DNA from 3 places in the Clostridium lamae genome. Region 3 is predicted to be linked to each of the others. Evidence: a T-box and tRNA genes for the amino acid it is inferred to sense, from the RefSeq annotation. Region 3 holds a T-box; the other regions hold tRNA genes.
The links. The T-box of region 3 lies ahead of thrS (threonine--tRNA ligase). A T-box ahead of a tRNA ligase gene usually reads a tRNA of that ligase, here a tRNA-Thr.
Positions count from the first base shown of each region.

Region 1: it has a tRNA-Thr gene. The T-box ahead of thrS (threonine--tRNA ligase) is inferred to sense a tRNA for this amino acid. The anticodon was not compared.
Region 2: it has a tRNA-Thr gene. The T-box ahead of thrS (threonine--tRNA ligase) is inferred to sense a tRNA for this amino acid. The anticodon was not compared.

Region 1 is NZ_JASCQJ010000025.1:30,688-36,134, forward strand. Features, by position in the region: gene mreB (rod shape-determining protein MreB) at 1-772, shown strand, start outside; gene yyaC (spore protease YyaC) at 849-1,373, opposite strand; gene QK892_RS12270 (hypothetical protein) at 1,484-1,933, shown strand; tRNA gene QK892_RS12275 (tRNA-Tyr) at 2,147-2,231, shown strand; tRNA gene QK892_RS12280 (tRNA-Thr) at 2,252-2,326, shown strand; tRNA gene QK892_RS12285 (tRNA-Tyr) at 2,334-2,418, shown strand; tRNA gene QK892_RS12290 (tRNA-Val) at 2,436-2,511, shown strand; tRNA gene QK892_RS12295 (tRNA-Thr) at 2,519-2,593, shown strand; tRNA gene QK892_RS12300 (tRNA-Tyr) at 2,601-2,685, shown strand; SAM riboswitch class I at 2,842-2,949, shown strand; gene metK (methionine adenosyltransferase) at 3,048-4,223, shown strand; gene nagA (N-acetylglucosamine-6-phosphate deacetylase) at 4,473-5,447, opposite strand, start outside.
Region 2 is NZ_JASCQJ010000012.1:51,919-57,365, reverse strand. Features, by position in the region: gene QK892_RS08130 (hypothetical protein) at 1-67, shown strand, start outside; gene QK892_RS08125 (lmo0937 family membrane protein) at 130-279, shown strand; gene QK892_RS08120 (hypothetical protein) at 468-1,352, shown strand; gene QK892_RS08115 (acyl-[acyl-carrier-protein] thioesterase) at 1,438-2,190, shown strand; gene QK892_RS08110 (BaiN/RdsA family NAD(P)/FAD-dependent oxidoreductase) at 2,277-3,536, opposite strand; tRNA gene QK892_RS08105 (tRNA-Glu) at 3,791-3,865, shown strand; tRNA gene QK892_RS08100 (tRNA-Val) at 3,870-3,945, shown strand; tRNA gene QK892_RS08095 (tRNA-Asp) at 3,953-4,029, shown strand; tRNA gene QK892_RS08090 (tRNA-Thr) at 4,050-4,124, shown strand; gene QK892_RS08085 (ATP-binding protein) at 4,723-5,447, opposite strand, start outside.
Region 3 is NZ_JASCQJ010000001.1:113,074-118,520, reverse strand. Features, by position in the region: tRNA gene QK892_RS00530 (tRNA-Lys) at 1-71, opposite strand, end outside; tRNA gene QK892_RS00525 (tRNA-Gly) at 77-150, opposite strand; gene QK892_RS00520 (hypothetical protein) at 215-889, opposite strand; gene QK892_RS00515 (HNH endonuclease) at 1,119-1,535, shown strand; T-box leader at 1,641-1,855, shown strand; gene thrS (threonine--tRNA ligase) at 1,914-3,851, shown strand; gene QK892_RS00505 (RidA family protein) at 3,996-4,388, opposite strand; gene QK892_RS00500 (winged helix-turn-helix transcriptional regulator) at 4,493-4,834, shown strand; gene QK892_RS00495 (hypothetical protein) at 4,955-5,329, opposite strand.

The DNA of each region.
Region 1 (5,447 bases), on a different contig from region 3:
AAAAGCGTATGGAAAAGGAAAGATTACAGCTCCTAAAGTAATAGTATGTGTTCCATCTCAAGCAACTGAAGTGGAAAAAAGAGCAGTTATAGATGCGGCAAAAAATTCTGGAGCCAAAAAGGTCAATTTAATTGAAGAACCATTGGCTGCGGCTATAGGAGCAGGTTTAGACATAACTAAACCTAATGGGTCTATGGTCATAGATATTGGCGGAGGAACTACAGACATAGCTGTAATATCATTAGGCGGAGTTGTTGTAAGAGCATCTATAAAAGTAGCAGGTGATACCTTCGATGATGCTATTATTAAGTATGTTAGAAACAAGTACAAGATAATGATAGGTGAAAAGACAGCTGAAGAGCTAAAAGTAAATATTGGTTCTGCATTTAAGGATTCAAGAAACTTAAGTACAACCATGAAGGGAAGAAATTTAATTACAGGATTACCAGATGAGATTTCTATTACTTCTAATGAAATAAGTGAAGCACTAAAGGAATCTGTATCCTTAATTGTAGATAGCGTTAAATCGGTATTGGAAAAAACACCACCTGAACTTGCTTCTGATATAATTGAAAAGGGAATTTTAATGACTGGTGGAGGTTCTTTATTATTTGGATTGAATAAATTAATAGAACTTGAAACAGGTGTAAGTGTTGAAATTGCAGATAATTCTGTTGAGGCAGTGGCAGAGGGAACAGGTAAGGTTTTAGGATATTTAGATAAATTAGAGAATAATAATTTAAGTGAAGATGAGATTAGCTTAATAGAATAAATGTAAATATACATAATATTTAAGGAGCAAGTTATGCTCCTTTTTATTATTTGTAAAATTTATAAGTTCATGAATATTAAGGTTTGGAGTCCTGAGAACAAGATAATATAAGGGCTTTTGTTATTACTTTGGCCATTTCCATAATTAAGTATAAACGTATACTTCGATTAGTAAAAAAAATAGCACTATCACTGTGATCGACAATACCTATTATTGACACATCTCCAACCTCTGGAAGGTGTTTGCCTACTCCTTTGCCAGGATGAATTGGATAATCACGGATATGAATTTCTCCTATGGAGTTTTCCTCTCCTAGACAAGCATCGACTCCAATAACAAAAGAATTAGGATGGAGTTTATTAATATACTTCAATTTTTCTTCAATATTTAAAGCATGAATAGGTGATTGTAGTGTTCCGAATACTGGCAATGGAAGATTATTCTCTATTAAAAGACTGCCTACAAGTGGACCGAGACAGTCTCCGATACATTTATCAGTACCTACACAAATTATAATAGTATCATCTTTTTTATATTTTTTTATTTTATCAGCAATTTCCATGTAGGAATTATGATCATCATAGTGTATTTTATGCTTCACTAGAATTCACCTCCTGATTATACCAATATATGTTTTGAAACTTTTAATTATAATAAAATGTATAAAAAAACATAAAAAGGATAGTAATTTAATGTAGGAGGTGAAGCTTAATGAAAAAAGCTTTAGTTTATTTGTTCACTATAGTACTAGGTGCAAGTATACCAATATATTTCTTGCTTTTTTGGGAACCATTAAAGAGTGATGAAGTGTTAAGTAGTAATGCTATTAGTAATATTACAGATGAAGAGAGTGATGTAAATGGAAATGAGGAGTTAGTAAATAATTCAGTTGAGTCAGAAGTCTTCTTATTGAGACAAAAGGATACTTCTAATAGTTTACTAAACTACATTGATAGTGATAGAAATGAGAAATTAGATTCACTAATGAAGAAATTATCTACTTTAGATTTGATAAAGATAAATGACTATTTTTCTAATAAAGATGACATTGACAGAATCAGAAGAGGATTTGAATTAGCAAAGAAGAGGATGTCAGTATCTGATTATGAAGTATTTAAAAATATACTAGAAAATTATGTAGATTCAAGTGTTTTTGAATAAAATTAAATCTAATAAATATAAATACAATAAATATAACTTAAAAAGATATTAGAATTAAACGAGAGAAAATAAGAGAAAAATAGAAAGAAATAGGTATAATTTCGTTAAATGAGCTGAAATTACACTTGAAATTAAGAAATAATAAATATATACTAGTCATTGTCAGTTGAGCGAACGAAATTAACTTAACTGAAATTAAATAAATAATTTTATGGGGGAGTTCCCGAGTGGCCAAAGGGGGCAGACTGTAAATCTGTTACGTTTCGTTTCGATGGTTCGAATCCGTCCTCCCCCACCATTTAAAATTATTTAGAATATGCTGGCATGGCTCAACGGTAGAGCAGCTGACTTGTAATCAGCAGGTTGTAGGTTCGATTCCTATTGCCAGCTCCAAAAAAATGGGGGAGTTCCCGAGTGGCCAAAGGGGGCAGACTGTAAATCTGTTACGTTTCGTTTCGATGGTTCGAATCCGTCCTCCCCCACCATTTTTAATTTTTATTATGGAAGCATAGCTCAGCTGGGAGAGCATCTGCCTTACAAGCAGAGGGTCACAGGTTCGATCCCTGTTGTTTCCACCATATATATGCTGGCATGGCTCAACGGTAGAGCAGCTGACTTGTAATCAGCAGGTTGTAGGTTCGATTCCTATTGCCAGCTCCATAAATAAGGGGGAGTTCCCGAGTGGCCAAAGGGGGCAGACTGTAAATCTGTTACGTTTCGTTTCGATGGTTCGAATCCGTCCTCCCCCACCACAAAGGCAAGGATATTTATTATCACTTGTCTTTTATTTTTTTGCTCTTAAAAGTAAAATAAGATTAAAACATATAAATTAGATAAATTTTTTATCTATAATTATTGACTAGTAATAATAAAGGTGTTATAATCTGAAAAGTAAAATTTGATATTAGTTCTTATCAAGAGAGGCGGAGGGAAAAGGGCCCTGTGAAACCCGGCAACCTACTTCATTTATTTGAGTGTGGTGCCAATTCCTGCAATTTAATTTTGCAAGATAAGAAAGGTTATGATTTTTAACATCTCTTCTTATCGAGGAGATTTTTTTATTATATAAATTATTTTAGAATTAATATCAAATATAGAGAAAGGAGATATTAAGATGAAAAGATTATTTACTTCAGAATCAGTTACAGAAGGGCATCCAGATAAAATTTGTGACCAAATATCAGATGCTGTATTAGATAGTATTTTAGCAAAAGATCCTATGGCAAGAGTTGCATGTGAAACTGCTGTTACTACAGGAATGGTTTTAGTTATGGGAGAAATATCAACTAATTGTTATGTTGATATTCCGAAGTTAGTAAGAGAAACTGTTAAGGAAATCGGTTATGATAGAGCTAAATATGGGTTTGACTGTGAAACATGTTCAGTTTTAACTTCTATAGATGAACAATCAAGTGATATCGCTATGGGAGTAGATGAGGCATTAGAGTCAAGAGCTGGAGAAAAGGATAATGTTGAAGCGGTTGGAGCTGGAGACCAAGGTATGATGTTTGGTTTTGCAACTAATGAAACAGAAGAGTTTATGCCATTACCAATAGCTATGGCTCATAGATTATCAAGAAGATTATCAGAAGTTAGAAAAAATGGAACTTTATCATATTTAAGACCTGATGGAAAGACTCAAGTTACTGTTGAGTATGATGATAATAAAGTAGTAAGAATAGATACGATTGTTATATCAACACAACACAGTGAAGAGGTTTCTCAAGAACAAATTCAAAAAGATTTAATGGAACACGTAATAAAAGCTGTAGTTCCAGCTGAATTATTAGATGATAAAACTAAGTATTTCATAAATCCAACTGGAAGATTTGTTGTTGGTGGTCCACAAGGAGATAGTGGATTAACAGGAAGAAAGATAATAGTAGATACCTATGGTGGATATGGAAGACACGGTGGTGGTGCTTTCTCAGGAAAAGATCCAACTAAGGTTGATAGATCAGCGGCATATGCAGCTAGATGGGTTGCTAAAAACTTAGTTGCAGCAGGAATTGCTGATAAGTTAGAAATTCAATTAGCATATGCTATTGGTGTTGCTAAGCCAGTATCAATAGAAATAGAAACATTTGGAACAGGTAAGAAGTCAGAAGAAGAAATAGTATCAATTGTAGAAAAGGTATTTGATTTAAGACCAGGTGCTATAATTAGAGATTTAGACTTAAGAAGACCTATATATAAGCAAACTGCAGCTTATGGTCACTTTGGTAGAAATGATTTAAACCTTCCTTGGGAAGCATTAGATAAAGTAGAAGAAATAAAGAGATATCTATAAAAACTAGATATAAAATAGAAAAGACACTTTGTGTACTATATTTGAGTATGCAAAGTGTTTTTTATTATAAATATTTCAAATAAAAGTACTGTCTCACAATGTAAAATGACTAATTAAAAAAGAAACTACACTAGGATTTTATAAAAAATATATATTTTAAGTAATTCGTTTCGAATTACATCAACAATTCCACATTCTACATTTTACATTCTAAATTCAAAAAAGGAGCCACTAAGCAGCTCCTTTATTCTATACTAATACTTTTCCGCCAACTATTACATTTTTAATATTAATATCTTCATCAAATAATACTAAATCTGCATCATAGCCTTCTTTTATAAGGCCCTTTCTATCTTCAACTTTACAATGTCTTGCAGCATTATAACTAGCCATTTTAACAGCTTCATATAATGGAAGACCAACATTTTTATATACGTTCTTAACGGCCTTATCTAAAGTAAGGATTGATCCAGCTAAGCTTCCACTTAATAATCTTGCAGCACCATCTTTTACTACAACATCTTGGCCTCCTAAAGCATACATTCCATCAGGCATTGCACAAGCCATCATAGCATCAGTAACTAAAAGAACTTTATCAGATGTCTTTTGTTTGTAAGCTATTCTAAGAGAAGGATAAGATACGTGTATTCCATCTGATATAGTCTCAGTTGTAATATCACTATCAAATATTGCACCTACAACACCAGGTTCTCTATGAGAGAAAGGTGTCATGGCATTGAAAAGATGTGTTGAATGCCCACAACCACATTTAATTCCTTCCATAGCCTCATCATAAGTTGCTTTAGTATGTCCTATAGAGCAAACTATTCCTTTTTGGGATAATTCTTTAATTAATTCCTTAGCACCAGGAACTTCTGGAGCAATTGTAATTGAAACAACAGCATCTCCAGCATCTCCAACCATTGCATTATAATTTTCTAATGTTGGTGGAATTAGATAATTTGGATTTTGAGCACCGATTGCTTTTGGACTAATGAATGGACCTTCAAGATGAGCACCTAATACTATAGCTCCATCAGTTCCATTTTCTTTAGCTTCTTTTATTACTTCCATTGACTTTCTAATATCTTCTACAGCAACAGTCATAGTAGTTGGTGTGAAAGATGTAGTTCCATATTTAACGATTACTTTTGAAATTTCATTAATAGCTTCAAATGTTCCGTCCATTGTATCATGACCGCCAGCACCATGAATATGAACATC
Region 2 (5,447 bases), on a different contig from region 3:
AAATAAAAGTATTGAATATATAGATGATGGAAAAAACAAAATAGAAGATTTATTAAAAGAAAAATAGTGGAGACATAGTATATATAAAGTAAAAATAGTGGATTTAATAAAGAATAGGAGGTTACGTAAATGGGATTTTTAAGATGGTTAGGCGGATTTGTAGTAGCTTTTTGGTTAATAGGTCTACTATTTAAAATAGGTGGAGGTTTAATACACATATTACTATTTGTGGCAGCGATAGTTTTTATTGCAGATTTTATATCTAGAAAAGTTAATTAACAATAAATGTATAGTATATTACTAATAAAAGTGTTGTATATATTTTATAGATATATACAACACTTTTTTATGAAAAATAAAATTGATATTTTTTTAGTTAATGAATAGTATTGAAAAATAATTATAAAATAGTAAATTATTGTGATAAAATGTATATATATAGAAATATAATAGTTAGGGGTGATTATATGGAAGAGAGAAAAAGTAACTTATTAATAACTGAAATTATATCTAGATCTTTTAATTTATGTACGTCTAATTTTCTTGAAATTCTTAAGGTTATAGGAATTTTTATAGCACCAGCACTTATATTACCGATAATATTATTTTCCACATTAGTTGCAACAATTTTACTTGGTACATCTATGTATTATACAAATTCATTTTTAGATACTATGATTACAAGTATAGGAGTAGGAACAATAGTATTAATATTTTTAATATCTATTATCTCAGGGATTCTATCGGGATTTGGTTATTTAGTAATAACTAAGATATTAGATGATGCAAACAAAGGAAATGAAGTTAGTTGGAAATCAGCAACTAAATATGTATGGAATAAAAAGTGGAGTGCACTAGGCTTAAACATACTAGTGTGGCTTATGTTCGTTATAGGGATGATTGTATTAATGATTCTAATGGGAATACTATCAGTAGTAACATTAGGAATAGCAACTATTATTCTAATACCTTTATTTATAGCTATACTTATGGTAGCTGGGCCATTAGCATCTTTATTTAATTCAACATTCTTAGTAAATGAGTTAGACGCTATAGATTCAATAAGAGAAACTTTTCTTTTATTTAGAAAAGGCTACTTCTGGTCAACAATTGGGAGGTTAGCGGCTTTATCTGGTATTTTAATAGGAGTATGGCTATTACTACTATTACTTAGCTTTATCCCTTTAATAGGATTTATAGTAATCATTATTGCACAAATAGTAATTGCAATATATGTTTCTGCTTATTTAAACGTATTTGTTTTAGATAGAACTAAGCCAAGTATAGATAACTTTGGGGGAGATTATCTAAATGAGAATTCAGATGATAATTTTATAGATCCAATTAATTAGAATTTATTATGAAAATAGTTTGAATATTATATTAGGGCTCTGTAGTAATACAGAGTTTTAATGTTTATTTATTAGGAGGCATTTTATGGGAAAATCTTATGAAAAAGAATACGAATTACATTATTATGATGTAGACAAGAATCTAAAGGGGAATATGTCAACAATAATAAATATCTTATCTGATATAGGAACGAAACAATCTGAAGAGCTAGGGTCAGGTATGAATGAGCTAATTAAAAGAAATATGACTTGGGTCTTTTATAATTATCATATAAAGATATTTAGGGAGCCTATGTATGGAGAAAAGCTAAGTGTAAAAACAGAACCTGTGGGATTCAAAAAGTTTTATGCTTTAAGAGATTATGAGATTAAAGATAGTAATGGAAATATTATAGTAAATGCAAAGGCAATATTTTTATTAATTAATTTGGAAAAGCGAAGAATGATGAGAATTCCAGAGGATCAATATAAGGTATATGGTGCTCAAGGTGATATGAAAGAAGAATTTAGTCTTCCAAGGCTTGAATTACTTGATGAATTTAAGTATATGGATACATTTAAAGTCAGATATAGCGAAATAGATTCAAATCAACATGTCAACAATACTAAATATATTGATTGGGCAATTGAAACTCTACCAGAAGAGATAGTAAATAATTATTCCTTACATGAAGTAAAGGTAACATTTGAAAAAGAATGTAAATATGGCGAGACTGTTAATGTATATACTGATGTAAGAGAAGGTGAAGGTGGGTCATTAATAACTATACATAAGATAGAAAATTTAGATAAGAAAGTTATAACTAAGATAATAGGATGCTGGAAGAAAGAAAATTAATATATTAAAGCAAGGAGCTGCCTAGGCAGCTCCTTAATTAAAAATGTAGAATTATTGATTCTACATTGTGCGACAGCACCTTATTTTTATTTATTATTAATGATATTAGATGCAATATTTTTAGCAACCATATGTCCTGAACTCCATGCCCATTGAAGATTAAAGCCACCACAATCTCCATCAACATCTAAAATTTCACCACAGAAGTATAAGTCTTTTACTAACTTAGATTCTAGTGTAGAAGAGTTTACTTCCTTTGTATTGACCCCTCCTATAGTAACTTGAGCTTGATTAAATCCATTAGTGTCAATACACTTAAATTTCCAAGATTTCAATATGTTAATTATGTCTCTTTTATTATTCCATTCCAACTCATAGCAAGGCATATGAAGATTTGATATGTTTGCTGATTTTAGGACTGTCGGAATTAATTTTTTATTTATTACTCCTACAAGGGAATCTATAACTGGTCTATGTGAAAACATAGCAAAATGACCTTCAAGGAAATTTTCTACATCACTGATTTCTTCATTAGGCATCATATCTACTAAAATTTCAACTTTTTTATTATTAATTAAAGCTTTTGAAGCATGACCAGATATTTGAAGGATTGGAGGTCCTGATATACCGTAGTCTGTAAATAGTATTTCTCCAAATTCTTTTCTTATAGCTTCACCATTTATTAATAAGGTAGCATAACCATCAAACTTTACACCAGAGATAGATTTTAAATAAGGATTATCCAATTTTAGCTGAACTATTCCTGGAGCAGTTTTAATAACTGTATGACCTAAAGATTTTGCTAAATTATATCCTGATCCATCGGAACCAGTTTTAACAGCAGATTTTCCTCCACAGGCCAAAATTAATTTATCACATGTGAATAACTTTTTTTCTTCATTACTTGTGGATAATTTAAAAGTTTTTCCCTTGTGGATATCTTTTACCTTGCAATCTGTGTATAAAGGTATACCTCTATCTTCTATTGCGAATCTTAATATATCTACTACTGAAGAGGCTTGAAGAGATTTAGGATACATTTTTCCGTTGGATAGTTCTATAATAGGAAGTCCTAAAGATAAGAAAAAGTTTTCTGTATCTTCAACTCCAAAACCAGATAAAACTTTAGAAAAAAATCCTGAATTCTCACTATGGTACGAAAAGAATGGAAAAGAAATAGTTCTATTAGAAATATTGCAACGTCCATTTCCAGTAGTTAATATTTTTTTGCCAATTCTATCAGTACCTTCTAGTATTGCAACATCTAAACCAAAATCTTTTGCAGTAATTGCAGCTATTAATCCTGATGCTCCTCCACCTATTATAATTAGATCATGATGAATCATAATAAAACTCCTTAAAAATAATATTTGTATTTAAATCTTATAAATAAAATTATAATATATTTATTGAAAATAATTAAGAAATTTAATTTAGATAAAAAGCAATAAATTTCTAGGTTTTAAGCCATTTTATTAGTGTGAATTTAAAATTTAAAAAAAAGTTGTGAAAAAGTGTTGACACTATATTAAAATTTATGTATTATAGTTAATGTGCTCGCCGACAGAAAGGCAAGTACGGGCGACAAACAAAAAGATATGGCTCCTTGGTCAAGCGGTCAAGACACCACCCTTTCACGGTGGTAACAGGGGTTCGATTCCCCTAGGAGTCACCATTATGGAAGCATAGCTCAGCTGGGAGAGCATCTGCCTTACAAGCAGAGGGTCACAGGTTCGATCCCTGTTGTTTCCACCATTTATATGGCTCAGTAGCTCAGTTGGTTAGAGTGCCGGCCTGTCACGCCGGAGGTCGAGGGTTCGAGCCCCTTCTGAGTCGCCACTTAAACTTAAGATAAATACGCTGGCATGGCTCAACGGTAGAGCAGCTGACTTGTAATCAGCAGGTTGTAGGTTCGATTCCTATTGCCAGCTCCAAAAGCTTTAGATTATTCTAAAGCTTTTTGTTTTTTTATTAGGATTTGTTTTAAACTAAAGTGGATAAATAAATTTATCCACTTTTGATTTGCAATAGTTTAAGATTATTCTGCATTTCTTTTTTTCATATAGATAACCATCCCTAATACTATAATAATAACAACACCTACTCCAATAAATAGAGGTGATATTTTAATAGCAAATATCATGGCCACTTTTCCCATAGAACTATCTCCTTCACAAGAATGTATAGGCATACAACATATTACAATTGTGTACTAATAGACATTTTATTATACATTTATTTGGAATATAATTTTATTGTGGATAGAAATAATATAGCCTGTTGAAAAAATTAATAATTATCCAGACTAAAATAAAGAAGAGCCTTTTATTAAGTATTCATAATATTAAAATTAATTTATGCTTTAGAATTTTTGCATTTAATAAAAAAGCATCACCTCATATTAAGGCGATGCTTTTCATAATTCCTAAAATAGAGAGGAATTATTTCATTCAGTGTAAAAGAGAGAGAATCATTATATTACGGCGACTTGGAGCTTGCGACGGAGTCCGAAATGTAATACTTATCTCTTTGCTATCTTCTTTTTAAATTAAGTTGAATTCTTATATCTTCAGTGTAAAACTTATAAAGTTTGAAGTTCCCTAAAAGTCTTGAAGAAATTCTTTCAGTATAAGTTGTTCTTATATCAGGTAATGATAAGTTTGTTGATATAAGCATTTTCTTTTTTTTAAGAAGTTTTTTATTTAATAAATTAAAAAATTCAGTTGTTGTAAAATCTGTTATTTGTTCAGCACCTAAATCATCTATTATTAATAAATCACAGTTTATTAATATATTCTCTAAATCAGAATTATTTTCGAATTTGATTTCTTTTAAATTACTCATAAGTTCATCTACGGTTCTATAGATTACTAAGAAACCATCATCAAGAAGTTCCTTTGCAATACAGCAACTTAAAAATGTCTTTCCTGTTCCTGAGTCACCATAAAAAAGTAGATTATCAGTTGAAGCGCTAAATTTAGGTATATAATCTTCTCTAACAAATCTAAGTATGTTTTCAATATTTTTTCTAGGAGAGAATCTATCAGCTTCATTTAATTTATGACTAGAAAATAAGGATAGATTAAAGTTATTAAAATTATTAACTAATAGAGTATCCCTTAAATCTGAGTTCTTATAATAAAGGTGAACTAATTTTTTCCTATAACAAGGGCACCTATGTACACCTATATAGCCTTCATCTTTACACTTTTGGCATCTATAATGTAAGTTTAAATAATCAGCATCATAACCATTCT
Region 3 (5,447 bases):
CGTTATCAGGGGATCGAACCCGGGACACCCTGATTAAGAGTCAGGTGCTCTACCAACTGAGCTAATAACGCATATATGGAGCGGGTGATGAGAATCGAACTCACGTAACTTGCTTGGAAGGCAAGGGCTCTACCATTGAGCTACACCCGCATAATTTATTGACAATAACATTATATATTTCAATAATATTACTGTCAATAAAAATTTTCTAATCTTATATAATTTCAGTAAGAGATTTTAATAATATATCTCTGAATTTCTCACCGTTTCGCCTATTCATATGAGCATTTTCACAGATACCCTGCCACTGCATTATGTCTACTCCAGTTCTTTCAATGAAGTCTTCTTCAGTCGTCGTTATATAGCTTGAACTAATAACAAATTCTCCCAAATCTTTTGGTTTTTCAAATACCTTTAAGTATAAAAACTCTTTATTATCTCCATACCAAGTTCTATTAAAATCTCTTGAAAACCTTTGTAATGACTTGATTAATTTATCCTTAGGTAAATTCCAATAACTTTTAATCATATCGAGATGTCTTCTCATGTTTTTTGCTTCTTCTTTTGATATTTTTTTATTTTTTTCACCGTCAGCAATTATTCTCTCCACAGAAACATTCGGAATACTCACAACTAATCTTTCTTTTCCATAAATCCATTTATAAAAAGCTTCTTGTAAGAAAGAATATTGAATATATCCTAATAAAGTTCTTTCATTAGGAAAGTAAGACCATATATTGCTAAGACCATTATTTTTTGAAAATATTAAACTATGAATGTATATGCTCTTATCATCAGGAAGTCTATCCATAAACATATGCCCTCTAATAGTCTGATTTTCATTAATTAGCTCATCCCAATAATCAAAGGAATCATAATTATGCCTCACTAATATCACCTTTCTTTCAGCTCAGAAATAAAATATACTATAAGTATATTATATAGTATATTTTACCTTATTTCAAACGTTTTTTAATTTTATAACAAAGTAACATTAAACACTTTAATTTACAAATATTTATTATTTTTAATAATATGTTTATATTTATAATATTCTTAAATTATAGATTATTTTCAAAAAAAATAATATAATATATTTAAAGATATATAAAGGAGGCATGACATTGTACCACTGCGAAATTTGTGGATCAACAGCGGATATACATCATATAGTTCATAAACACGAAGGTGGTTACGATATTAAGATAAACTACAAATATCTTTGTAACTATCACCACAGAGGCAAAAATGGTCCTCATCACTGTATAGAAACTGATATAAAATATAAGCTTGAAATGCAGAAAAGGCTTTTCAAACTTTTACCAAAAGACTACTATACAGATAAGGAACTTTACTCACTTTTAGGAATTACCACTTCTTCTTTAAAGAAGCTGCTACGAAAAATGCGCCTCTATAAGGAAGGGTACTTAAAAAAGGAAGTAATTAAAACTCTAATGGGTGGTAAACTATACTCCTATACTATACTTAATGAAATAAAATTAGAACATCTTTACCATAATATTAATATTGGCTAAAATTTTATTTTATATTCAATTTTTAAAAGAAATCTCATATTTTGCTAAAAAAGATTTCTTTATGTTGACATTAATATATTTAATAATTATAATAAGTAATAAATATTTAATGCGTTGAAGAGAAGAGTAAACTATTTTTCATTTTCAGAGAGAGATAAGCTTGGTGAAATTATCTTACTTGAGTATAGTTGAAAACCACCTCTGAGTGACTCTAATAAAGTCCGTTTAATATCACGTTACGATATCTTAAGAGGCCTATATTTAAGGCAATTAAGGGTGGAACCGCGGGAAATATCGAATTTGTTACTCTCGTCCCTTCTATTATTGAAGGGATGGGAGTTTTTTTATTTTTAAAAATCATGAAGGGAGAATATAAAAATGATTAAAATCACTTTAAAAGATGGATCAGTAAAAGAATTTGAAGCTGGTGTTTCAGTACTAGATATAGCTAAGTCAATAAGCGAAGGTCTAGCTAGAAACGCTTACTGTGGAATAGTTAACGGAGAGGTTGTAGATTTACGTTATACTGTAAATGAAGATTCAGAACTTGCAATCTGCACATTTGATTCTCAAGAAGGAAAAGATGCCGTAAGACACAGTATATCTCACGTATTAGCATATGCTGTTAAGAGATTATATCCTGAAGCTAAATTAGCTATCGGACCTGCAATTAATGATGGTTTCTACTATGATTTTGATGTTGAGAACTCTTTCTCTGCTGATGATTTAGTTAAACTTGAAGATGAAATGAGAAAAATAATAAAGGAAAATCCTTCAATCGAAAGATTCGAATTACCAAGATCAGAAGCTTTAAAATTAATGGAAGATGCTAATGAACCATATAAGGTTGAATTAATAAACGACTTAGGTGAAGATGAAGTTATTTCATTCTACAAAATGGGAGACTTTGTTGACTTATGTGCTGGCCCTCACGTAATGTCATTAAAATCAATTAAGGCTATTAAACTTCTTAGAAGTGCAGGTGCTTACTGGAAAGGTGACGAAAAAAACAAAATGCTTTCAAGAATATATGGAACAGCATTTTTAAAGAAAGCTGATTTAGATGCATATTTAGAAGCTTTAGAAGAAGCTAAAAAGAGAGATCATAACAAATTAGGAAGAGAACTTAAAATCTTCACTACTGATGAAAAAGTAGGTCAAGGTTTACCTCTATTAATGCCTAAGGGTGCTAAAATAGTTCAACTTCTTCAAAGATGGGTAGAAGATGAAGAAGAAAAGAGAGGCTATGTATTCACAAAGACTCCTTCAATGTCTAAGAATGACTTATTTAAAGTTTCTGGACACTGGGATCACTATAAAGATGGTATGTTTGTTTTAGGAGATGAAGAAAAAGATCCTGAAATAATGGCATTAAGACCAATGACTTGTCCATTCCAATATACTATCTATAATGCAGAACAACATTCTTATAGAGAATTACCAATAAGATATGCTGAAACTTCTACTTTATATAGAAATGAAGCATCTGGTGAAATGCATGGACTAATTCGTGTTAGACAATTTACTTTATCTGATGGACATATAGTTTGTACACCAGACCAAGTAGAAGAAGAATTCAGAGGTTGTGTTGAGTTAATCAATCACATTATGACTACTTTAGGAATTGATGAAGATATTTCATTTAGATTCTCTAAGTGGGATCCAAACAATACTGAAAAATATATAAACAATCCAGAAGCTTGGGAAGAAACTCAAGTATTAATGAAAGGTATCTTAGATCACCTTGGAATTAATTATGTAGAAGCTGAAGGTGAAGCTGCATTCTATGGACCAAAGCTTGATATCCAATTTAAGAACGTTCATGGAAAAGAAGATACAATAATAACTATCCAAATTGACTTTGCTCTTGCAGAAAGATTTGATATGACTTATATAGATAAAGATGGAAATAAGAAACGTCCATATATAATTCATAGATCTTCAATTGGATGTTATGAAAGAACTTTAGCTATGCTTATTGAAAAATATGCTGGTGCATTCCCAACTTGGCTTGCTCCAAAACAAGCAATAGTATTACCTATTTCTGATAAATATAATGACTATGCAGAATCAATAGTTAAAGAATTTAAAAATGCAGGAATAAGAATAGATGGCGATTATAGAGCTGAAAAGATTGGATATAAAATAAGAGAAGCTAGACTTGAAAGAATTCCTTACATTCTAGTTGTTGGTGAAAAGGAAGCTACTAACAATGAAGCCTCAGTAAGAAGCAGAAAGAATGGCGAAGAAGGTGCAATTCCAGTTTCTGAATTAAAGAATAGATTAATATTAGAAATAGCAAACAAAGAAAAATAGACCGTATGAATATAATATCGTCTGCTCCGTCGCAAGATCCAGGTCGCAACGATATTATATTTCACACTTCATAATACTAATTGATGAAACTCAGCCTAGCCTGAGTTTCTTTTTTATATGATCTCGCTAATTACTGTAAAGGTGTTAGTCTATATGTGCTACAGCACGAATTTCAATTAACTGTTCAGGGAATGCCATACCAGAAACACCAATAAGTGTGCCCGCTGGTCTATGATTGCCTACATATTCTTTAAAAATATTAATGCACTTTTCAAAATGTGCTTGTGGCTCTGTAAGAAAAATTTCAATCTCAGCTATATTAGACCTCTTAGCTCCAAATCCAGCAAGTACTCTATCAAGATTCTCTAATGTTTGTCTTGTCTGTACTTCTATGTCACCCTTACCAACAAAATTTCCTTGCATATCATGGGAGAATTGACCAGAAATATATATGGTTCCGTTAACACAATATCCTTGAGAAATACCATGTTCACCATCCCAAGGAACGTTGTGATTATAAGTTTTAATATTTACCATTATTTCACTCCTTTACTTTGAATTAAGCTTAGTATATACTAAGCACAAATAAAAAAATAGTATGCACTTTATTGATAGCTACTATTAGAAAGGATAGTGTAATTATGGGAATGGCTGATTTTAATAGTAAAATTACAAATATTAAAGATACACCTTTTGGCTATACAATGTCAGTAATCGGTGGTAAATGGAAAATGGTGATTATTTACCTTTTAGCAGAAAATCAACCAGTTCGCTTTAATGAACTAAAAAGACAAATAGGAACTATTACTTTTAAAATATTGAGTTCTCAATTAAAAGAATTGGAGGCAGATGGTTTGGTAAAACGAAAAGAGTATCCTCAGATTCCTCCTAAGGTAGAATACAGTCTAACACAGAAAGCTGAAACCCTATTACCTGTTTTAGAAGAATTGTGCGACTGGGGAGCACAAAATAAAAATAATTAAATGTTCAATATCCATTGAACTATACTAATCTATGTTTTGTTTTATGGTTATACGTATTACGCACATAATTAACTATTATTGAGTTAATAAAAAATCCAGCTTATGCTGGATTTTAATATATTAATATCTTCTTTTCATTATTGTTATAAATAGATATAGAGCCAATAGAACTTCTACGATTGATAATATTACAGATAGTGGATAGAATAAAGGTTCCTTTAATACCGAAATTATTCCAATTCCAACTAGTATAACTGAATTGGTGATTGAAACTATAACACTTCTTTTATTTATTAGTAACTTTTCTTTAAGAAGAAAAACTATAAATGCAAGTAAAACTTGAATAGGTGCTATTATCATAAGAATAAAAAATGTCCCTATGGTTGAAGGCTCATACCAGGGTATAATTTCCATAGTTGAAGCGAAGGCAAGAAAGCTTAATCCAATAATAGAATATTGAATAATGTAATATAGTATAGATACAACCTTTCTCATTTTTTTCACCCCCAATTTTTTAGTACATTAAAATTCTATTTATAATCTTTTTTATTAGTAATGATATATAAATACTTATTATCCTTATTTTACCAATATATAATAAAAAAAGAAAGCT